DNA from 2 places in the Stenotrophomonas sp. AN71 genome. Region 1 is predicted to be linked to the other one. Evidence: predicted binding sites of a transcription regulator. Region 1 holds the regulator's gene; the other holds the start of a gene.
The links. Region 1 encodes FliA, which starts transcription of late flagellar genes. Its sites were predicted from a motif close to TAAAGTTTNNCNNNCNNNGGCCGATAA; they were not measured.
Positions count from the first base shown of each region.

Region 2: a site for FliA is predicted at 3,677-3,703, ahead of ABH900_RS03910 (methyl-accepting chemotaxis protein). Genes of this name have one in related genera too.

Region 1 is NZ_JBNDKU010000001.1:559,451-570,858, reverse strand. It holds gene ABH900_RS02480 (flagellar motor protein) at 1-377, opposite strand, end outside; gene ABH900_RS02475 (chemotaxis protein CheA) at 479-2,311, opposite strand; gene ABH900_RS02470 (protein phosphatase CheZ) at 2,314-2,919, opposite strand; gene cheY (chemotaxis response regulator CheY) at 2,919-3,311, opposite strand; gene ABH900_RS02460 (RNA polymerase sigma factor FliA) at 3,369-4,112, opposite strand; gene ABH900_RS02455 (MinD/ParA family ATP-binding protein) at 4,109-4,996, opposite strand; gene flhF (flagellar biosynthesis protein FlhF) at 4,983-6,599, opposite strand; gene flhA (flagellar biosynthesis protein FlhA) at 6,745-8,805, opposite strand; gene flhB (flagellar biosynthesis protein FlhB) at 8,850-9,980, opposite strand; gene ABH900_RS02435 (CocE/NonD family hydrolase) at 10,105-11,408, opposite strand, start outside.
Region 2 is NZ_JBNDKU010000002.1:40,003-51,410, forward strand. It holds gene ABH900_RS03895 (TonB-dependent receptor domain-containing protein) at 1-104, shown strand, start outside; gene ABH900_RS03900 (hypothetical protein) at 160-330, opposite strand; gene ABH900_RS03905 (DUF2628 domain-containing protein) at 548-934, shown strand; gene ABH900_RS03910 (methyl-accepting chemotaxis protein) at 1,027-3,558, opposite strand; gene ABH900_RS03915 (NAD-dependent epimerase/dehydratase family protein) at 3,771-4,664, opposite strand; gene ABH900_RS03920 (S41 family peptidase) at 4,763-5,674, opposite strand; gene ABH900_RS03925 (MarR family winged helix-turn-helix transcriptional regulator) at 5,724-6,188, shown strand; gene ABH900_RS03930 (KGG domain-containing protein) at 6,349-6,657, shown strand; gene ABH900_RS03935 (DHA2 family efflux MFS transporter permease subunit) at 6,669-8,141, opposite strand; gene ABH900_RS03940 (TetR/AcrR family transcriptional regulator) at 8,266-8,895, shown strand; gene ABH900_RS03945 (VOC family protein) at 8,911-9,261, opposite strand; gene ABH900_RS03950 (hypothetical protein) at 9,338-9,538, opposite strand; gene ABH900_RS03955 (Rossmann fold nucleotide-binding protein) at 9,630-10,148, opposite strand; gene ABH900_RS03960 (autotransporter domain-containing protein) at 10,335-11,408, shown strand, end outside.

The DNA.
Region 1 (11,408 bases):
TGCCGCATCGATTCGGGCTCGACGCCGTCCACCAGCAGCTGCAGGCCCTTGCGCAGGAACGGGTCCTGCTGCGCCTCCACCTGCGATTCCAGGCCCAGCAGGCCCTGGCGACGGGCGATGTTGCTCCACTCGACGATCTGCTGGATCAGTTCACGACGATCGCTGTGCGGCGGACGCACGACCCAGCGCACGATCTTGAACGCATGCTTGAACACCGCCGGCGAGGTATGCAGCAGGATCGCGGCGATGGTGCCGACAATCACGATCACGAACGCCGCCGGCGACCACAGCGACGCCAGGCCGGCGCCCTTGAGGATGCTGCCGCCGACCAGTGAGGCCAGCGCGAGAAAGAGTCCAATAAGGCTGAGTCTATCCATGGGTCCGGTATCGGCTTGTGTGAATGGGACTTGAGACACCGGGAGCGTACGTACAGACGGTGGTCACAGTTTTCGGTTCGCCGGGCCATGCCCGACTGGGGTCATCTCAACCCATCCACATCCAGGATCAGCGCCATGCGACCATCGCCGATCAAGGTTGCACCGGCGTAACCGCGCAGACCGCGCAGGGCTTTTGGCAGCGGCTTGATGACCACTTCCTCGCGCCCGCGCACCTGGTCCACGACCAGGCCGAAGCGGGCCTCACCGGCCTGCAGCACCACGATGGTCAGCAGGGGCGACGCGGCAGGCGTCACATCCAGCCACTGGCGCAGATCGACCAGCGGCAGGGTGTGCGAACGGCGGTCGAGCACGGCGCGGCCGTCGAACCAGCCCAGCGAGGTGCGCGGGGCGTGCAGGACTTCCATCACGCGCGCCAGCGGCAACGCATAGACGTCCTCGCCGGCCTGCACCAGCAGGGTTGGCAGGATCGCCAGGGTCAGCGGCACGCGGATCAGGAAGCGGCTGCCACGGCCCAGTTCCGACTGGATCTGGATCTGGCCGCTCAGCTCGCGGATGCGCGACTGCACCACGTCCATGCCCACGCCACGGCCGGAGATGTCGGTGACCTGCTGCTTGGTCGAGAAGCCCGGCAGGAACACCAGGTGCAGGCACTCCTCGCTGCTCAGGCGGGCGGCGGCTTCCGGATCGATCAGGCCCTTTTCGCGCGCCTTCGCGCGCAGCTTTTCCGGATCGATGCCGGCGCCATCGTCCTGCACCTCGATGCTGACGTAGTCGCCTTCCTGCTGGGCCGACAGACGCACGTGGCCCATCCGCGGCTTGCCCTGCGCTTCTCGCAGTTCAGGCATCTCCACGCCATGGTCGATGGCATTGCGGACCAGGTGCACCAGCGGATCGGCCAGCGCCTCGACCAGATTGCGGTCGAGCTCGGTTTCGGCACCGATCAGCTCCAGATCCACTTCCTTCTTCAGCGACCGGGCAACGTCGCGGGCCACCTTGGGGAAGCGCGAGAACACCTTGCCGACCGGCTGCATGCGGGTGCGCATGACCGCCGACTGCAGGCGCGCGGTGGCGATGTCCAGGGTGGACACAGCACGGTCCAGCTCTTCATCGCGCAGGCGTGCGCGCAGCGTCTTCAGCCGATTGCGTGACAACACCAGTTCGCCGATCAGGTTGACGATCGCATCCAGGCGTTTGGTATCCACGCGTACGGTGTGTTCGGCCTCTGCCAGCGGCTTGCTCGCCGGCTTGGCGGCCGGGGCGGACGCGGCAGGGCGCGCTGTCGGTGCCGGCGCCGGTACCGATGGTGCAACGGCGACCGGTGTGGTGCCGGGCGCGGCGCCACCGTGCAGCTGGTCGAGCAGGGCTTCGAATTCGTCTTCGCTGATCAGCCCATCGTCGGCCTTCTTTGCCGGGGCCACCGCAGTCGGTGCGTTGCCGCCATGCAGCTGATCGAGCAGGGCCTCGAACTCGTCATCGGTGATCAGGTCGCCGCCAGCGGCAGCGGGTGCGGTGACCGACGCGGCGGGCGCGGCACTGCCATGCATGTCGAACTGCGCGATCAGCTCGGGCGGCGCATAGCCCGGTTCGGTGCCCGACGACACCGCATCTAGCATCGACTGCAGGTAGTCCAGCGATTGCTGGGCCGCGTCGAAGTGATGGGCCTGGAGCAGGGCCTGCCCGGCACGCGCGATGCCCAGCGCTTCTTCGGCGGCGTGGCACAGCTCGACCATGGCGGTGACACCGAGGAAGCCGGCGCCGCCCTTGAGCGTGTGATAGCCACGGAACACCGCATTGAGCTGCTCGGTGTCCTGGGGTGCCTGCTCCAGCGACACCAGCTGTTCGCCGAGGCGGTCCAGGATCTCCTGCGCTTCGATGATGAAATCGGCAGTGATGTCGTCGGATACCGCGCTCATGCTTACAGCCCCAGGTCCGACAACAGGTCGTCGGCGTCGTTCTGCGAGACCGCGTGGCGGTCCAGTCCCTTCAGTGCCGGCCCGGCCAGTTCCGGGTCGGTGCGATGCTGTTCCGGCGGCAGGCCGAGCGCGCCGAAACCTTCGTGCACGCGGCGTACGATGCCGACCACACGACGGATGATCTGCCCGGTCAGGTCCTGGTAGCTCTGGGTCAGGGCGATCTCGGTCAGGTTGTGGCGGATGCGCTCAAGCTGCGCGTCCTGACCCGGCTGCAGGCCTTCGGCGCGCAGTTGTTCGGTCAGGCTGCGGCACTCTTCGGCCAGGTCCAGGGTGCGATGGGTGGCCTGTTCGGTCATCGCCACCACGTGGTCCAGGCGCGCGCAGGCGTCGTCCAGTTCGCCGGCCTCGCTGGGCACGGTCGGCAGTTCACCCAGCGCCTGCCCCAGCTCGCGGGCCAGCCGCGAAAGGCCGCTCATCATCGGCTGCGTGCGCAGCGCGACCAGTCCGTCGATGCGCTGCCGCCATGCGGCTTCGTCACCGGACTCCAGGGCGTCCAGGGCTTCCTGCAGGCGCAGGGAGAGGGCGTTCTTGTCGACCGTGGTATCCATCAGGCGCTGGCCGCCAGGCGCTCGAAGATCTTGCCGAGCTTCTCTTCCAGGGTCTGCGCGGTGAACGGCTTGATGATGTAACCGTTGACGCCACTCTGGGCGGCTTCGATGATCTGCTCGCGCTTGGCTTCGGCGGTGACCATCAGCACCGGCAGCGTCTTCAGCTTGGCGTCGGCGCGGATCGCCTTGAGCAGCTCGATGCCTGTCATCACCGGCATGTTCCAGTCGGTGACCACGAAATCGAACGGCTGGCTCTGCAGCAACGACAGTGCGGCATGCCCGTCCTCGGCTTCGGCGGTATTGGTGAAGCCCAGATCGCCCAGCAGGTTCTTGACGATTCGACGCATGGTCGAAAAGTCGTCGACGATCAGGATGCGCATGTTCTTGTTCAAAGCGGAATTCCTTTGTTGTTCAATCCGGGCGGCCGGGGGCAGCCGCCTCGGGCATGTTCATTCTTCAAGGCCGGCGTCGACGGCCTCGAATATCTTCAGTCGACCACGCAGGCGCAGCACCGCCTGGCCGTGGATCTGGCAGACCCGCGACTCGCTCACGCCGAGCACCGCGCCGATCTCCTTCAGGTTCAGCTCCTGTTCGTAGTACAGCGAGAGCACCAGCTGTTCGCGTTCGGGCAGGTGGCCGATGGCCTTGCCCAGTTCGCGGCCGAACTCGCCGCGTTCCAGCACCTGCTGCGGGGTCGGGCCACCCTGGGCGACGGTGTCCAGCTCGCCCTGGTCTTCGATGCGCGATTCCAGGCTCAGCACCTGGCCACGCGCGGCGTCTTCCATCAGCCGCAGATATTCGGGCAGCGGCATCTCCATCGCCGCGGCCACCTCGGTGGCGCTGGCGGCGCGGCCGCTGCTCTGTTCCAGGCGACGGATGGTGGCGGCGGCATCGCGTGCACGCCGATGCACCGAACGCGGCACCCAGTCGCCGCGGCGGATCTCGTCGATCATCGAGCCACGGATGCGGATGGAAGCGTAGGTCTCGAACGAGGCGCCCTGGTCGGCGTCGTAGCTGCGCGAGGCTTCGATCAGGCCCATCATGCCGGCCTGGATCAGGTCATCGACCTCGACGCTGGCCGGCAGGCGAGCGGCCAGGTGATGGGCGATACGCCGCACCAGGTCCGAATGCTGGGCGATGACATCGTTCGCGGCTGAACGTTGCACTTCCCTGTATTGGGCTGCGCCTTTCATGCGGCTACCCCGCGCTGCTTGAGGATGCGTTCGAGGAAGAACTCGACGCCGCCACGCGGTTCGGTCGGCGCCTGCCAGCGTGCGGTGCGGCGGGCGATCTCGGTGATCGCCAGGGCTGCCGGGCTGGACGGGTAGGCCTTCACCACCGGCTGCTGGCGCTGTACCGACAGGCGCAGCCAGTCATCCTGCGGCACGCAGCCCAGGTAGTTCAGCGAGACATCGGCGAGGAACTTCTCGCAGACGCGGGTCAGCTTCTCGTACAGCACGCGGCCTTCGTTGGGGTCGCGCACCATGTTGGCGACGACCTGGATGCGGTCCACGCCACGTTCGCGCGAGAGCACCTTGATCAGCGCGTAGGCGTCGGTGATCGAGGCCGGCTCGTCACAGACCACCACCACGGTGTCCTGCGCGGCCTGGCAGAAGGTCAGCACGCCATCGGTGATGCCGGCGGCGGTGTCCACCACCATGATGTCCAGCTCGCGTTCCAGTTCGGAGAACACGTTGACCAGGCCGACGTGCTCGGCCGGGGCCAGTTCGGCCATGTGCCGGCGGCCGGACGCGGCCGGTACCACCAGCACACCGTTGGGGCCTTCGACGATCACGTCGTCCAGCGTGCAGCGGCCGGCGACCAGGTCGGCCAGCGTAAAGGTGGGATTCAGCCCCAGGATCACGTCGATGTTGGCCAGGCCAAGGTCGGCGTCCAGCAGCAGCGTGCGTTTGCCCATGCCGGCCAGCGCCACGGCCAGGTTGGCGGACACGTTCGTCTTGCCCACGCCGCCCTTGCCGCCGGTCACGGCAATGGTGCGCACAGGGCCGAGCGGCTCGCTGCGGGTGGCCGACAGCGGGAAGGTCTTGGTCAGCTTGGCGTACTCACGCGACGGCATGGTTCAACTCCGGGTTGCAGGGCATATCGGCCGCTCGGCGCAAATCTTCAAGGCGAAGTACGAGATTGGCTGCACTGGCCCGGTGCAGGTCGTCCGGCACGTCCTGGCCGTCGGTCACCCAGGTGATCGGCAGGGCATGGTCCACGGCCACCGACAGGGCGTTGCCGAAGCGGCCGGTCTCGTCCAGCTTGCTCAGCACCAGGCCCTGCAGGTTGGCCGCTCCGAAGCGGCGGACCACTTCGTCCATGTCGCCGAAGCTGGTGTTGGCCGGCAGCACCAGCAGGGTGCGTACCTGGCGGGCGGCGCGCAGCCACTGCAGCTGGGCAGCCAGTGCACGGTCGCGCGGGCCAAGGCCGGCGGTGTCGATCAGCACCAGCTTGTAGTCCTTCAGGCGCTCCAGCAGCTGGTCCAGGTCGGTGCCGCTGTTGGCCTCGTGCACGGCGATGCCCAGCTGGCGGCCATAGCCGTACAGCTGCTCGCGGGCGCCGATGCGGGTGGTATCGGTGGTCACCAGGGCGACGTCGCGTGGCGCGTGCTTCTCAGCGAAGCGCGAGGCCAGCTTGGCGATGGTGGTGGTCTTGCCGGCGCCGGTTGGGCCGACCAGCGCGATCACGCCGCCTTCTTCCAGTGGATCGACCGGGGCGATCGGCAGCTTGCGCGAGATCAGCCCCAGCATCAGGCCGCGACCGCGATGGGCTTCAGTCTCCAGCGGGATCTGCATCGCCACGTCGCGGGCCAGCCCGGCATCGAAGCCATATTCGTCCATCAGGTCCAGCGCGGTGGCGCGCACCGGGCAGCCGCGCAGGCGCTCGTCGGTGAAGCGGTTCATCTCGCGCTCGATCACTTGGCGCATGCCGGCTACTTCCTGGCGCAGCTGGCGGATCTCGGCATCGTCCTGGGCCACCACGGTCAGCACCGGGGCCGGGGCGAGGGTGGGCTCAGGCGTGGCGTCGGCGAGGGTGTCGGGTGCCGCCGGTTCATTGACGATCATGTCCTGCGGCGTACCGGCCACGGCGACAGGCAGCGGCGGCGGTTGCACGGCCGGGGCCGGGCTTTCGTGATGCGTTTCATGCGGCGGATCGATCTGGAAGCGGGCGCGGTTGGCTGCCGCGCTGATGCTGGCCGCCGGCGCAACGATGGCATCGGCGTACGGGGCGAAGATCTGCTCCGGCAGCGCCGGTTCGTTGACGGCAGCGCGGGCCAGGGTGGCGGCGAAGCCGGTGCTGCCACGGGTCGGTACGATCTCGTCGGCGCTGTCGAGGGTGCGGCCGGTGGCGCCGACTGCAGCGCGGGCGAGGGCGGCGACGGCCGACGTGGTGGCGGCGACCGGCTCCGGGGCCGGGCCGCTGCTGCGGCGGCGGGTGACCGCAGCGATCACCGCATCGGCGGCAGTGCGCGGCTTCGGCGGCGGCGGAGCCACATCACGGCGCGAGGCTTCCAGCGCACGCTGCACGGCGCTTTCATCATAGTTGGCGGCGGCGACGATCTCGATGCCTTCCTCGATCCGGCGGTTGGACAGGATCACGGCGTCAGGACCATGTTCCTTGCGCACCAGGTTCATGGCCGAACGCATGTCGGCGGCGACGAATCGTTTGATTTTCATGCTGTGGTCACGGGACGAAGACGGCGGGGTGGCGGTCGGAGAACTCGGGTGTTCGGTGGTCTGCACGGTGCGGGTTCCCCTTGGAATCTGTCTGTTGCGTTGGATCGAAAGTGGTGTCTGTTTTCTGGCGCGATGGAGGGCGGTGTCAGCTGATCGTTCCGACCAGCTTCAAGCGCTTGTCCTCCGGCACCTCGCTGTAGGCCAGGACCGACAGCGACGGAACGCTGTGCCGGACCAGGCGCGCCAGCGCGGCGCGCACCGGGCCCGGTACCAGCACGACCGCGGGCTCGTTGCGGGCTTCCTGCTTGCTGACACAGTCGGCCAGGCTCTGGTGCAGTCGCTCTGCGAGTCCGGGTTCCAGCGCGGCGCCGTTGCCCTGCGTGGACTCCTGCAAGACACGTTCCAATTGTGGGTTGAGGGTGAACACCGGCAGCTCCGCCGACATTCCGGCGATTTCCTGCACGATGAAACGGCCCAGCGCGGTGCGCACGGCGGCAGTGAGCACGGCCGGGTCCTGACTGCTGGGGGCATGTTCGACCAGCGCTTCGGCGATCTTGCGCAGCTGGCGGATCGGGATGCGCTCCACCAGCAGGTTCTGCAGCACGCGCACCACCGCCGACAGTGGCAGCGCCTTGGGCGTCAGATCTTCGACGAGCTTGGGCGCACTCTTGGCGAGGTTGGCCAGCAGGTGCTGCACTTCCTCGTGGCCGAGCAGTTCCGGCGCGTGCTCGCGGATCAGGTGCGAAAGGTGGGTGGCGACCACGGTGGCCGGATCGACCACGGTGTAGCCCAGTGTTTCGGCCTGGGCGCGCTGGTGCGGCTGGATCCAGGTGGCATCCAGGCCGAACGCCGGGTCCTTGCCGGCGATACCTTCCAGGGCGCCGAGGGCGCTGCCTGGGTCCAGCGCCAGCTCACGGTCGGGGTGGATCTCGGCGGTGGCCACCGGTACGCCATGCACCAGCACACGATAGCCATTGGCCGGCAGTTCCAGGTTGTCGCGGATATGCACCGAGGGAATCAGGAACCCCACATCCTGGGTCAGCTTGCGACGGACGCCCTTGATGCGCGCCATGAGTTCGCCGCCCTGGTTGCTGTCCACCAGTGGAATCAGCCGGTAGCCGACCTCCAGCCCCAGCGGATCGACCGGGCGCAGCTCGTCCCAGCTCAGTTCGGCGGTCGGTGCCGGCGCGGCCGGGCGGCCCAGTGCGTTCAGTGCGGCGCCGTCGCTGCCGCCCGCAGCGGCATCCGACGCCGCCACCTTGCCCTTGCGGTATACCTTCCAGGCGATGAAGCCGAGGATCGCGGCCAGCGTCAGGAAAGCGACGTTGGGCATGCCCGGCACCAGGCCGACAACGCCGAGGATGCCGGCGGTGATGGCCAGCGCACGGTACTGGCCGAATACCTGGCCGGTCATGGCCTGGGCCATGTCCTGCGAGCGCGAGGCGCGGGTGACCAGCATCGCCACCGCGCTGGACACCAGCAGGGCCGGCAGCTGGGCCACCAGACCGTCACCGATCGACAGCAGGGTGTAGGTGGCGGCAGCTTCGCCGAACGGCATGCCATGTTGCAGCACGCCCACGGCCAGGCCGCCGAGCATGTTGATGAACAGGATCAGGATGCCGGCGATGGCATCGCCGCGGATGAACTTGCTGGCACCGTCCATTGCACCGTAGAAGTCGGCTTCCTCACGGACCTCTTCACGGCGCAGCTTGGCTTCTTCACGCGTCAGCAAACCGGCGTTGAGGTCGGCATCGATCGCCATCTGCTTGCCGGGCATCGCATCGAGGATGAAGCGCGCGGTCACTTCCGAGACGCGGCCGGCGCCCTTGGTGATCACCACGAAGTTGATGATGGTCAGGATCGCGAACACCACGATGCCGACCGCGTAGTTGCCGCCGATCACGAATTCGCCGAAGGCGGCGATCACTTTGCCGGCCGCTTCGTGGCCGTTCTGGCCATTGAGCAGGATCACGCGCGTGGAGGCCACGTTCAGGGCCAGCCGCAGCATGGTGGTGATCAGCAGCACGATCGGGAAGATGGTGAAATCCAGCGGACGCTTCACGTACACCACCGCCAGCAGCACCATCAGCGAGATGGCGATGTTGAAGGTGAACAGTGCGTCCAGCACCGGTGCGGCCAGCGGCACCACGACCATGGCCAGCAGGGCCAGCACGATCAGCGGCGCGCCAAGCCCCTGGCGGATCATTTCCAGGGCGCGGCGGGTGTTGAAACCGGAGGAGGGCTGGGCGCTCACGGGCGACCTCCCTTGCCGAATTCATCCACCTGGATGTGCGGGGCGTCCGGCATCGGGCCAGTACGCCAGGTGCGCAGCTGGTAGACGTAGGACAGGACCTGGGCGACGGCCGAATACAATCTCACGGGGATTTCCTTTCCGAGTTGGCCTTCCCGATACAAGGCGCGTGCCAAAGGCGGGGCGGAGACAATGGCGACCTTGTTGCCGTCGGCTACTTCACGGATGCGCAGGGCGGTCTCGTCCACGCCCAGCGCCACCACGGTCGGTGCGTTCATGGCGCCACCCTCGTATTTCAGGGCCACCGCGTAGTGGGTGGGATTGACCACCACCACGTCGGCGGTGGGCACCGCTTCCATCATCCGGCGGTTGGCCAGCTGCTGCTGCAGCTGGCGGATGCGGCCCTTGACCTCCGGACTGCCCTCGCTTTCCTTCATTTCCCGGCGCAGCTCTTCACGGGTCATCTTCAGCTTGCGCATCCAGTTCCAGCGCTGGTACGGGGCATCGATGGCGGCCAGCACCAGCATGGCGCCGGCGGTAGCCAGCAGCAGGCGCAGGGTGAAGCCGAGGCCGTCGGTGATGGCGGTCTCCAGTGGGTGGTGGATCAGCCCGCGCAGAGTGTCGAAGCCGGTCCAGACCACCAGGCCGGCGGCCACGCCGACGAAGCCCACGCGCAGCAGCGATTTGGTGAACTCGGCAATCGCCTCCGGGCCGTACAGGCGCTTGAGCCCGCTCATCGGGTTCATGCGGTTGATGTCGGGCATCATCGCCTTGGCCGACCAGCGCAGGCCGCCCATCACCAGTGGCGCGACGAAGCTGGCCAGCAGGCAGACCAGCACCAGCGGTGCGATCACCAGCATGAACTGCAGCAGCAGGTCGCCGAAGTGGCCGAACAGTTCCTTCGGGTTCTGCCTCAGGCTCTGTTCGGGGCTGAGTGCGTGCTTCATCCAGGCGCTGGCGCCGCGGCCGATCGAACCGCTCATGGCCATCACGGCCAGCACGCCGGCGCCGAACACAGCGGCGGTGCCGAGTTCGCGCGAGCGCGGCAGGTTGCCCTGTTCACGGGCATCGCGCAGGCGTTTTTCGGTCGGTTGTTCGGTCTTTTCGCCGGCGGATTCGTTCTCGGACATCACGGGCACTGCGGCAGGGGATGCCGGGGTGCGTGCAAGAACCGTTCCGTGATGGGGGCATGTGCCAACCGAGGTTGGCACCTACCGGGCAGGTGCCGGTAGCGCCGGGCCGTGCCCGGCGCGATCATCCGTCCGGTGTCGCCGGCTGCAACGGAATCGTCAGTACGCTGTCGCTGTGCCAGTCCACGCGCAGCGGCTCACCGGCATCAACGATGGACTCGTCGCTGACCTCGCGCCCGGTGCCATGGTTCACCTGGTGCATGGCGTCCTTCAGTACGTCCACCTTCACCAGCAGACGGCTGCCCGTAGCCATGCGGCGGGCGACCATGCGCGTGCGGTCGAAAGGCAGGTGGGTCCACTGCCCGGGTTGCAGCAGCTGGCGGGTGGCCGGATCGCGTACGTGGCTGGCCCGGCCCATGTAATAGGAAAGCTGCATGCGGCGGCCATCGGTCTGCAGCTCGTACAGGGTGACGGTGAAATCGAAATCCCGCTTGTTGATGCGGACTTTCAGGTCGCCGGAGAAGGTGCCCACCAGATCCATCGGGCCGGCAAAGGGCGCGGTGACGAAGGACAGCGCGGTATCTCTTTCGTCCTGCGCGGCGATGATCGGGAATGGGTAGTAGCCATGCCGCGTTTCATTGCGGTCGGCCATGTCCACGGTCTGCCCCAATTGGCCCGCCGCTGGTCGCTGTTCCTGCAGCGGGTGGTAGCCCTCGGCCGATGCCAGGCCGGCGGACAGGTGGTAACGGCGGTGATCACCTGCGGCAGCCTCCAGCGTTGCCGCGTGGCCCCAGCGGTCGGCGCCCATCAACTGGAAGTTGATCTGGTCGGGCACCAGGGCCGGGCGAGGGGCGCCGCGCAGCACATGGTCCAGCCACTGGAAGGTTACGGCTGGGGTATCGAACTGCGCGGCGGGATCGACCGCGTAACCTCGCAGCTGCATCGCCTTGAGTGCCGACTGTGCACCGCGGTGGTCGTAGGGGCCGATCAGCAAAGCGTGGTCGGCATCCGGCCGGTGCCGGAGGTGCTCCTTGAAATACTGCAGCGCCGAGATCTGGCCATCGTCGTAGTAGCCGGTGATGGTCAGCACCGGGATGCGGATGTCGTTGAACTGATCGCCATACGGGACCATTGCCTGCCAGTAGGCATCGTAGGAAGGATGGGCCAGCCAGCGCTGCAGCCAGGGATTGGGGGTGCCGTCGACCTGGTCGATCTGCCGGTAGGGGCGGCCGGAGGAGTACCAACGAGGACCCAGCTGCGACCAGCGCTCGCCCTGACCGTAGGTGGCATCGTCCAGCATCGGGCCATTGGCCACATAGAATGCCCACCCGTAATTGGCGCTCAGGAACACGTTGTTTTCCATCGGCAGGCCCTGGCCGGGAATGGCGGCAACATAGGGCACGATGGTCTTCAACGCCGGATGATGAT
Region 2 (11,408 bases), on a different contig from region 1:
GCGGCGTCAGCAACCTGGCCGACAAGAAGCTGTATGCAGAAGGCTCCACCGACTACTTCGTGGCCGGGCGCAGCTACTTCCTCAGCATGACCGCACGCTTCTGATGCGCGTGCCGCGATCGCGCTGGCGGCAAGCCAGCGCGATCGGCGGTGTTGCGGTTTACTCGCTTTCCAACGCGGCCGGTGCCGCATCCCGTGTGGCGGCCGTGCGTGCACGGTCCATCGCCATTGCCAGTTGCTGGCGCGCGAGCAGTTGTTGCGCCTGCACCACTTCAGGTGTCGGCAGGAGCACCGGTCCCGGTGCGTTTTCCGGTGTAGCAGGTGTGGTCATGCAACCTCCATGGACATCCCGCCACCACACGGATCCAAGCAGGGGCGGCGGCGGAACTGCGCACCCTATCCTAAAAACAAGGCGGGCGGGTGACGGTGCGGCGGCCGGCCGCAGCCCCGTGCGTGCGCCGGCGTCACATTTTTGACGCCAGGGGCTGGCTTCCTGAACCGCTCCGCCATTACGATGTAACCGTTTTCCTACAAGGACGTATCCGTCAATGAATGCCGTCGATCTTTCCCGCTTCAGCCCGAAGTGGCAGTTCCGCTTCACCTTCTTCCAGCAGCACGGCGCTCCCAAGGAGCCGGGCTTCAAGCAGGCCTGGAAGGCGCTGTCCTTCGGCGACCGCCTGAAGGTCAACATCAACTTCTTCGCCTTCTTCTTCGGCTTCATCTACCTGCTCATCCTGGGCATGTGGCGCAAGGCACTGGTGGTGATCGGTATCGGCATCGTGCTCACCATCGTCTCCCTGTTCCTGCCGGATGTCGTCGCGCGCCCCCTGTTCATCGCCATGAACTTCCTGGTCGCCTCCAGCACCAACTACAGCTACTACCTGGAGCAGGTGAAGGGCAAGGCCAGCTGGAACCCCTTCGAAGGCATGTTCTGAACCCCTGCGCTGGCCGGACCTGATCCGGCCACTGCGCGGAAACGACGACGCCCGGCTTCGGCCGGGCGTCGTCGTTTGTGGGAGCCGGAAGCTCAGGCCGCGTGGCGGGCAGCGGCCACCGGTTCGGCCTGCAGGCGGAAGCGCGATACCGCCACCGCCAGCTGCTCGGCCTGCTCTTCCATCGCGCGCGCGGCAGCACTGGCTTCTTCCACCAAGGCGGCGTTCTGCTGGGTGGTCTCGTCCATCTGCACCACGGTCTGGTTGACTTGTTCGATGCCCGCCGACTGCTCGCGCGAAGCCGCCGAGATCTCGGCCATGATCTCGTTCACACGCCCGACCTGGCCGACGATTTCCTGCATGGTGCGGCCGGCGCCATGCACCAGCTGCGCACCGGTGCCGACCTGCGCCACCGAGGCATCGATCAGCTCCTTGATCTCCTTGGCCGCACCGGCCGAGCGCTGTGCCAGCGCGCGCACTTCACTGGCGACGACGGCGAAACCACGGCCCTGCTCGCCGGCACGTGCTGCTTCCACCGCCGCGTTCAGTGCCAGGATGTTGGTCTGGAAGGCGATGCCATCGATCACCGAAATGATCTCGGCGATGCGCTGCGATGACGCCTCGATCTGCTCCATGGTCTGCACCACCTGGCTGACCACCTGGCCGCCCTCGCTGGCGACGCCCGCGGCGGAACCGGCCAGGGTGTTGGCCTGCAGCGCATGGTCGGCGTTCTGGCGCACGGTGGAGGTCAACTCCTCCATCGACGCGGCGGTCTCTTCCAGGTTCGCGGCCTGCTGCTCGGTGCGACGCGACAGATCGCTGTTGCCGGCGGCGATTTCGCCTGCGGCAAGGCGGATGCTGGCCGCCGACTGCTGGATCTGGCCGACGATCCGGGTCAGCTGCTGCACGGTGCTGTTGGCATCGTCGCGCATCACCGCGAACACGCCATGGAAGTCGCCCTGCATGCGTGCACTGAGGTCGCCAGCAGCGATCGCGCGCAGCAGCGTCGAGAGCTCGGCCAGGTTGTGATCGCTCACCTGCATCATGGTGTTGAGGGTGTCCACCATGCGGCGGAAATCATGGTCGAAGCGCAGGGCATCACCACGCACCGCGAAGTCGCCGTCGGCAGCGGCAGCCGCCAGCTGCTGGATCTGTTCGTTGATCGCCGCCAGATTGTGTTTGGTGGTGGCCATGGCGGAGGTGAACACCGCCTTCTCGCCCGGCAGGGCTTCCATGTCCACGCTGAGGTCACCCACCGCGTAGCGCTGCATCACTTCCACCAGGCGCTGGGTGACGGCATTGCTGGAGGCGACCAGCTGGTTGCTGTCGGCCACCATGCGCCCGTACTCACCCGGGAATGCCGCCGCATCCATCCGGTAGCTGATTTCGCCGGCGTCGTGGCGACGCGCCATCTCCGCCTGTGCAACCATCACCGCCTGCAGCTGGCCGCGCATACCCTGCATCGCCTCCAGCAGGCGCCCCACTTCGTCGTTGCTGCGTGCCGGCAGCGTACTGTCCAGCTTGCCGGCAGCAACGTCACCGGCCACGCGCACCGCTTCGGCCAATGGGCGGATGGCCAGGCGGCGCAGCAGCACGTAGACACCCGCGCTGAGGGTCAGTGCAGCGACCACACCGACCAGCAGGGTCAGCCACAGCAGCTGGCGCGCTTCAGCCACGATCACCGCGTGCGGCATCACCACACCCAGCGCGAAGCGCTGCGGGGCATCGCCCACGCGCAGCGGCACATAGACGCGTACGTTGCCGTCCGCATCCGGGATAAAGGCTTCGAACGGACGATCGGCGGCGATGTCGGCCAGCATGCTGCGGGTCAGCGCATCGCTGCGCGGCTTGCCGATTTCGGCGGCGGTGGCCGACGCCAGCACCACGCCCTTGGGCGAGAGCAGTTCGACGCGGCCGGCGCCCATCGGCTTCAACGTGGCCAGATGCTTCTGCAGGGCAGCCAGCGAGAAGTCAACGGTGAACACGCCCAGGAACCTGCCGTTTTCAACGATCGGCGTGCTCAGCGTGCTCATCAGCACTTGCTGGCCGGCGATGTCGTAGGCGTAGGGTTCGCTGACCTTGGCCAGCTTGTCGCGGCTGGGCACGACGTACCAGTCACCGGAGCCACTGGCGGTCTCGGTGTAGTCGGTCATCGGCGATTGCTGCGGCTTGCCGTCATGCCAGGCCCAGTAGCTCATGAAACGGCCGCTGGCATCGTGTGCGTCGGTATCGACGAACGCGGCATCCTTGCCATCGAAGGCATCGGCTTCCCACATGGTGCTCTTGCCCAGCCACTCCGGATGGGTGCGCAGCTGCTCGCCGAGCACAGCGGCCAGGCTGGCACGATCGGGCACATCACCGCGCGCGCGCTGGGCCAGCACGGTTTCCACCATGGCGTCGTTGCTGGCGAAGGCGGTGCCGAGGTCGGCCGAGACCTGGCGCGCCTCGGCAGTGGCCTCGCTGGACATGGTCTGGCGCGAGGCATTGATCAGGCTGGCGCTGGCCTGGCGGTAGATCAGGAACGCGGTCAGGCCGAAGCACAGCAGTGCGATCACGGCGGTGCCCAGCATCAGCTTGTGGGCGATGCTGCCCGGACGGCGGGCAGCGGCGGAACGGGAAGGGGGCATGGAAGGGTCCGCAAGGCAGTTCAGGACGACCGGTACCGCGAGGGCACCGCGCAGGCGCGCGATCCGTCGCGCAGGCCACCGGCCGCCGGGACCAGCCCGGCGCTGGAAGCGCACCGGGTTAGCGGCCGGCCGCCAACGAGGTTGAGGCGTCGCATCCGCACTTTCCTGAACCTGCTCAGGGACGGGTCAGCCAACCGTCCGGCCGGCCCTCCTCATTCGGCCACGCGGTCCTTGATCCATTGCGCGCGCGGCAGCACTTCGATGCTGCCCACGGCGTACTGCTGCAGCACATCGTCCGGCCCGAAGCGCGGCTGCCAGCCCAGCACACTGCGGATGCGGGCACTGTCGTAGACGCGATCGATGCTGAGCGGCAACGGCCAGCCGCGGCGCTCGAACTCAGCCAACAGCTGCGGCGCACGGCGGGCCAGCACAGTGCGCGGCTGGCTGGCCAGCTGCAGGCAGTCCTCACGCCGGAACGGGGTCGGCGCACAGGCGACATAGCGCGCGAACGCGGCGCCCTGGTCCAGCAGCAAGGCGGCGTGTGCGCTGGCCACATCGCGTGCGTCGATGCCACGGTGCAGGCGGAACATCGCCATGCGCTCGGGAGGCTCGGGGAAGCAGCGGCCCATGCGCAGCACGCGCACGCTGAAATCCACGGTGGCCGCAGCTTCGGCCAGCGCTTCGGCCTGCAGCTTGGTACGGTGATAGACCGTGCGCGGCAGCGGCTCGGTGTCTTCGTCGATCCAACGGCAGCCACCGGCCACCACGGCGTGACCGTACAGCGCGGTGGTGCTGGTCAGCACGAAGCGCTGTGCACCGGCTTCGCGTGCGGCCTGCAGCAGGTGCGCGGTGGCGTCCACGTTGATCTGCTGGAACACCGCGTCCGGCACCAGCCCGACGTGTGGGGCATGCAGCGCCGCGGTATGGATGACCGCGTCGACGCCCTGCACTGCGCGCGCGATCGCCTGGCGATCGGTGACATCGGCGATGATGCGGGTGGTGGCAAACGGGCTGCGATCCAGCCCCACCACTTCGTGGGCAGCCGCCAGCGCACCGAAGATCGCACGCCCGATGCGCCCGGAACTGCCGGTCAACAGAATCTTCATTGAGTCCATTCACTCGAAGCGCCCGGGAATTACCGGGATGCTTCGATTCTAGGCATGCATCGCCGCGTCTGCGATAGGAGCGTGCTTCCGATGTGCGTTCATCTTGACGACTCGGGCGGGGTCAGCAGCTGCCGGGCGACGAACAACGGATCGTCGCCACCGGCTGCATCGGGCACGACACCGGTGCCTTCCCAGTTGCCACCGGTGCGCAGGTTGATCGGCTGACGGTCGGGAATACTGATCTGATAGCCATCCGGCAGCAGCACAGGATCGCCGAACATATGCGCGGCGCCACCACTGCGCGTGCCAACGATGCGCGCGCGGCCCAGCGCCTGCAGCGAATAGGCGACGAACTCGGCCGCCGAGGCGGTACGACGGTCGACCAGCACCACCAATGGCTTCAGGTAAGCGGGCAGACTCGCCGGCGGCAGCGGCACCTCGCTGCGCCGGCCGCGCTGCTCCAACTGCTGCACCGCGACGTTCTTTGCTTCCAGCAGGGTACGCACCAGCAGGTCCGCGCTGCCATCGTCGCCACCACCGTTCTGGCGCAGGTCCAGCACCAGGCCATCGGTGTCGGCCAGCAAGGCAAAGGCCGCAGCCAGTTTTGGTTGCGCCAGCTCGAGCGGGTAGAACGTGCTCACCCGCAGGTAGCCGATGTTGCCTTCCAGCACGCGCACCTCGCGCACGCCGGCGCCGTTGCGGTAGGCGTCGGCACGCCAGGCCATCAGCCAATCGTCCTGGCCGGCCGCCGCGTCCACCCGCTCGACATGGAAGTGACCATCGAAGCTGTCCAGATCCTGGTTCAGGCGCGCACTGAAGGCGGCCGGGTCGGCGCAGCTGGCGGCGTAGCGCTGCTGCTTCGCCCAGCTGCGCAGGGCCTCGGCGATGCGTGCGCCCTCGCCTTCATCCAGGTACTGCGCCTGTACCGCCGAGGCCGCCGCCTGCAGCACGGCGTCCTGCGCCGGGCAGGCCGCCGCCAGCAGCGCACCGAACATCCAGGAGACCATCATGACCCGCCCCACGTTGATGATATGTAAGTGCTTATATATCATCACCGATATGGATCTCCAACACGCCACGCTGGGTACCCTGCTGCGCGCCCTGCTCGACCAGCTCGATCCTGCCGTCGAACAGGCCTACCGCGATCTGCAGCTGGACTATCGCCCCCGCTACACGCCGGTGCTGCGCACGCTGATGGCGCAGGGCCCCTGCCGGATCAAGGACCTGGCCATCGCCTGCGGGCTGAGCCATTCGGCACTCAGCCAGACGGTTGCGGCGATGGTGCGCGACGGCTGGCTGCACACCGCGAACGGCGAGGACGGGCGCGAGCGTATCCTTCAACTGACCCCGCATGCACAGCAGACGCTGCCTGCCCTGCAGGCGCAATGGCTGGCCACCGCGCACGCCGCGCGCAGCCTCGATGCCGATCTCGGGTTGCCGCTCGAACAGGTCCTGCGCCAGGCAATGCAGGCGCTCGAACAGCGTCCGTTCGCGGATCGCCTGCGAGAAGCCCGCAAGCGCTGACGCCCTGGCGGTCGCGATCCGTCGCACCGCACCGACAGGCACCGTAGCAACCCGTGAACGAAAGTACCGTGCCGTGTGAAGGTCATGCGGCCGGCGCGTACATCGTTTTAGCCGGACAACGGCGACGATGGCAGCCACCTGCAACAAAGGGAGCATTCACATGGCAGACCGGGAACACAGCACGTCCCAGCGCGGCTTTGCCGCGATGGACCAGGACAAGCAGCGTGCCATCGCCGCCAAGGGTGGACGTGCGGCACATGCATCGGGCAACGCGCACGAGTTCAGTCCTGCCGAGGCGCGCGTCGCTGGCCGCAAGGGAGGCGAGGCCATCAGCCGCAACCGCCAGCACATGGCGGCGATCGGTCGCGAAGGTGGGCATGCGCGCCACGCCAATGCACGGCAACCATCGCAACAACAGCAGCAGGTCGCCGATTCCACGCCGGACATCCCGCCCCGCCAACAGGGCTGAATGCAGAACGGTCACCGCCCCATGCGCTGCCGATGCAGGCCCGCAGAAACAGCGATCGCCAGCGCACCGGCCAGCGCCATCGCCCATCCAAACCCGCTGGCCATCGCGCTGCGATACCAGGCCAGCATCTCCGACGCAGGCGGCATCAGCGGCGGCTGCAGAATCAGCGCACGCGCGTGTTGGATCAGAACGGGCTGGCCGGCGGCGCGCGCGGAGACGGAGAACTGCTGCACCGCGCGCAGGCTCATCAGGCTGCCGAGCAACGCGATCCCCAGGCTCATGCCGGCCTGGCGCAACGCGTTCATCGTCGCCGAGGCGATGCCGGTGCGTTCGGCAGGCACGCAGGCCATGACCGCCATGCCGGTCGCCGGGACCGCCAGGCCCATTCCGATGCCGAGCAGCATCAGCAATGCGCAGACATATCCACGCGACGTTGCCGGCTCGAACGAGGTCATCGCACACAACGCCACACCGGTCAGCGCATAGCCCAGCGTCAGCGCGGTGTGCAGGCCGATGCGTGCAACCAGGCGACCGAACAGCAATGACACGCCCCCCATCAGCAGGAACTGTGGAACCAGCTGCACGCCCGCCTGCGCGGCATCGCGTCCCTGCGCCTGCTGGAAGAACAGCGACAGGAAGAACAGGCTGGCATAGGCGGTGAAGCCAAGCACGAACGACGCCAGGTTCAACATGCGGAATCGCCGGTCGATGAACAGATCCAGCGGCAGCAGCGGGCGCGCAACGCGACGTTCCACCCACGCGAACGCCAGCAGGCCCAGCGCCGCGACGCCCAGCGCAAGCGTCGTCCGGGATGCCAGCAGTCCATGCTCGCCGATCGCGATCAACCCGTAGCTGAGCGCGCCCAGCGCGATGATGCTGAGCAACTGGCCGGCCGGGTCCAGCGCTGCATGCTGCGGATGCCGCCGCTCCGGAATGCCCCAGGCACCCAGTGCCAGTGCCAGCACGCCCAACGGTACATTGATGAGGAAGATGCTGGGCCAGCCCACCCGTTGCACCAGCACCCCTCCCAGCAACGGCCCCAGCACCAGCGCCAATGCGCTGAAGGCCGACCAGCCGCCGATCGCGCGGGCACGCTGGCGAGGCTCGGGAAACGCATGACTGAGGATCGGCATGGCGCTGGGAATCAACAGCGCGCCGGCCACGCCCTGTACCGCACGCCCAGCCACCAGCGTGGACAGAGTGGCCGCGCCGGCGCACAGCAACGAGCCCAGGATGAAGGTGGCCACGCTCAGCAACCACATGCGGCGATGGCCATGGCGGTCTCCCAGCGGTCCCGCCGACAACATCACCGCCGACAGCGCGATCGCATAGGCGTTGATCACCCACTGCAGGCCCGCCATGTCGGTGTGCAGCGCCTGCTGCAGCGTCGGCAGGGCGACGTTGACGATGCTGATGTCCAGCGAGGCGAGGAACGTGCCCAGATAGGCCGCCAGTACCAGCGCCGGGCGTCGGAAGCGTTGCATGCGCGTACCCCGGAAAGAACTGCGCGCATCGTAGCTACTGACTGACCGTCGGTCAATGACCGACGGTCAGTCAGTGTCAAAGGGCCGCTAGAATGAGGGCCGTCGCACCCGGACCCCGCCCACCATGCAGATCCCCGCAGTCGCCAGGCCCCGTACCAAGCCCGCGGAAACGCGCCAGGAAGAACTGATGGACGCCGCCCAGGCGCTGTTCCTGTCACAGGGCGTGGAAGCAACCACCATCAGCGACATCGTCGTCGCCGCCGATGTGGCCAAGGGCACGTTCTATACCTACTTCGCCTCGCGCACCGAGATCCTGCAGGCGCTGGCGCAACGCTACACACGGCAGTTCATGGCCGAGGTCGGGCAGGCCGTGCAGCGGCATCCTGCCGACGATGGCGTGGCGCGCCTGCACGCCTGGATCCGCGCCAACATCGAGATCTATGTACGCACCCATGCCCTGCACGATGTGGTGTACGCCAACCACCATCACCGGCAGCGCGGCAACGCCGAACGCACTGCGATCCAGCAGCAACTGCTGGACATCCTTGAAGATGGCATCCGCGCAGGCCTGTGGCAGCTGCCCACACCGCAGGTGACCGCCTCGCTGATCTATGCCGGCGTGCACGGCGCCACCGACGATCTGATCGCCATGCCAGCGCAGGACGCGGAGGCTTTCATCGCGGCCGTGGTGGCTGATTGCCTGCGAATGGTCGGTGTGTCACCGCTGCCTGCACGCGGCCGCAGACGCCACTGAGGCCCGATCCAGCGCTCAGGCGTGGGCGAGGATGTTGAGCAACCGCCCGAACGGATCGCGCACGAAGAAGCGGCGCACGCCCCATGGCTCGTCGGCCGGTCCGTATTCCAACGCGATGCCAGCTGCGCGCATGCGCTCCAGCACCTCCTGCAGGTTGTCCACTTCAATCGACAGATCCGGCACCGGCATGCCGGCGCCACCTTCGCTGGCGAAACTGAGCTGGGCCAGCGCACTGCCCTGACCGCCATGGGTAATGATCCAGCCGTGGTCCATCACCACCGGCATGCCGAGCAGGTCGCCGTAGAAGGCGGCGGCACGCGAAGGATCCGGTGTAGCGATGTTGGCAACGACGCGCTTGACAGCCATGGCACTCCCGCATCGGAAACAGAAGAGCCCCGTCGAGGACGGGGCCCCACATCGGGCGAACTTCAATCGGCGCGACTCACACGCCCATGCACATATCGACCACGCAGGTGTTGTACGCCTGCTGGCATTCGGTGGCGTCACCGCCACTGGCCAGGCACATCTGGTAAGCCCTCCAGCACGGCTTGTCACAGGGTTCGACAGGACCGGCCACCGCGACCGAACCGCTGCAGGCCAACGCAAACACCGCACCTGCGATTACCTTCCTGAAAGCACGCATCGACATCACTCCTTGATAAGCCTGGTGAGCCCAGGCCGGGTCACCTTAGCGCTGCACACGGGACGCGGAGTGAAGGCGCAGGGTGATGGCCTCAGTGCTGCAGCAACCCCAGCACACGCAGCTGCTGGGCCAGCTCATCGATGTTGCGCCACGGCAGAATCGGCGAGTTGCCACGTTCGTCCGGCGGATTGTCCGGCAATCCGTCGGACCAGCCACCTGCCCCCACCAGCGGCAGCAGCGGACGCTTGTGCAGCCACGCCAGGCACACTTCGGAAATGGTGCCCGCGCGGCCACCGATGACGATGCAGGCATCACCGGCCAGCGCCATGATCAGGTTGCGCGCATCGCCCATGCCGCAGGGCACCACCACCGTGGCGGGCCAATCGGCCGGCGGCATGCTGCCCTCCGGAACGACACTCAACACCTGGCCGCCAGCGGCGATCGCCTGCTCGGCGGCCACGCGGGTGGCGGCGCTTCCACAACCACTGACCACGGTGATGCCCTGCGAGGCCAGGAACCGCCCTGCCTCCGCGGCGCGCTCGAATGCGTCACTGCCAGGGTCTGCACTACCCAGTATCGCCAACTGCGGTTTACGGATTGCGGTGGTCATCGACGGTCCCGGTTGATCGGAAGAGAGAACGGGGTGGAGGTGAGGTAGTGCTTCGCGGCGCGCGTCGTGGCGTCAGACTGTCACGCAAGATTAACAGGTTCATAAAATTCCCTTCACATAACTGGGGGATATCGCCACCTCTTGGCGTTAACGGCCTTGATGTCCGTCAACCAAGGAAGTTGTCCGATGAATCACCCGCTGTACGGCCGTTCGTCCCGCTCCCTGTCGCAGCGCCCGCTGGCGCTTGCCGTCGCCAGCTCGCTGCTGCTGGCCACCGCGCTGCCTGCCCTGGCCAGCGAATCACTCGATGCCTGGCAACAGCAGCGCCAGCTGCAGGCGGCGTGGGCACTGCCTGCCGCCAGCACCGCGCCGGCAGCGACGGCCAGCGCGCCTGCCGCCAGCAGCACCGCCATTCTCGGCAACCCTGGCGATCCGGCCAGTTGGCGCAGCGATGAGTTCAATGCCGACTGGGGCCTGGGCGCGATGGGCGCGGACTACGCCTATGCGCGTGGCCTGACCGGCAAGGGCGTACGCCTGGCACTGTTCGACTCGGGCTCGGCACTGGCCCACCCCGAGTTCGCAGGGCGCAACACCTCCAGCATCACCATCGGGCCGAACTGTGCGACGCCCGGTGTGGTCGCCGGTGCAGGCGCCTGCGAACAGACCCGCGGCGAGCAGCCCGGCTACAACTACTACGGCCTGGGTGCCGGCGTTCCGGCCTCACTTGCTGCACGCCTGATCGCCGCCGGCCAGCCTTACGGTTTCAGCTACGCCGACCACGGCACCCACGTACTGGGCACCATCGGCGCCAACCGCGACGGCAAGGGTATGCACGGCGTGGCATTCGGTTCGAACCTGACCGCCGCCCGCGTGTTCGGCGACACCTACTACGAGTGGCGCCTGGACCCGGACAACTACTACCGCCCACGCGCGGTGTACCGCACCGATCCGGACGACGCCGCGACGCTGGACATGTACGCGCAGATCCAGGCGCAGGGCGTACGCGCCATCAACCACAGCTGGGGCATTTCCACGCGCAACATGACCGCTGCCGCACTGGACCTGCAGTACGCCAGCATCGGTGCCGGCTACGGCGTGTATGGCAGCATCTACGCCGCCCAGGGCGATACCCCCGGTTCCACGCTCATCCAGGTGTGGTCGGCCGGCAATGGCAGCGGCGCGGTGGCTGGCATCACCGCCGCAATGCCGCGCTGGAAGCCTGAGCTGGAGCCGTACTGGCTGGCCGTGGCCAACGTACGC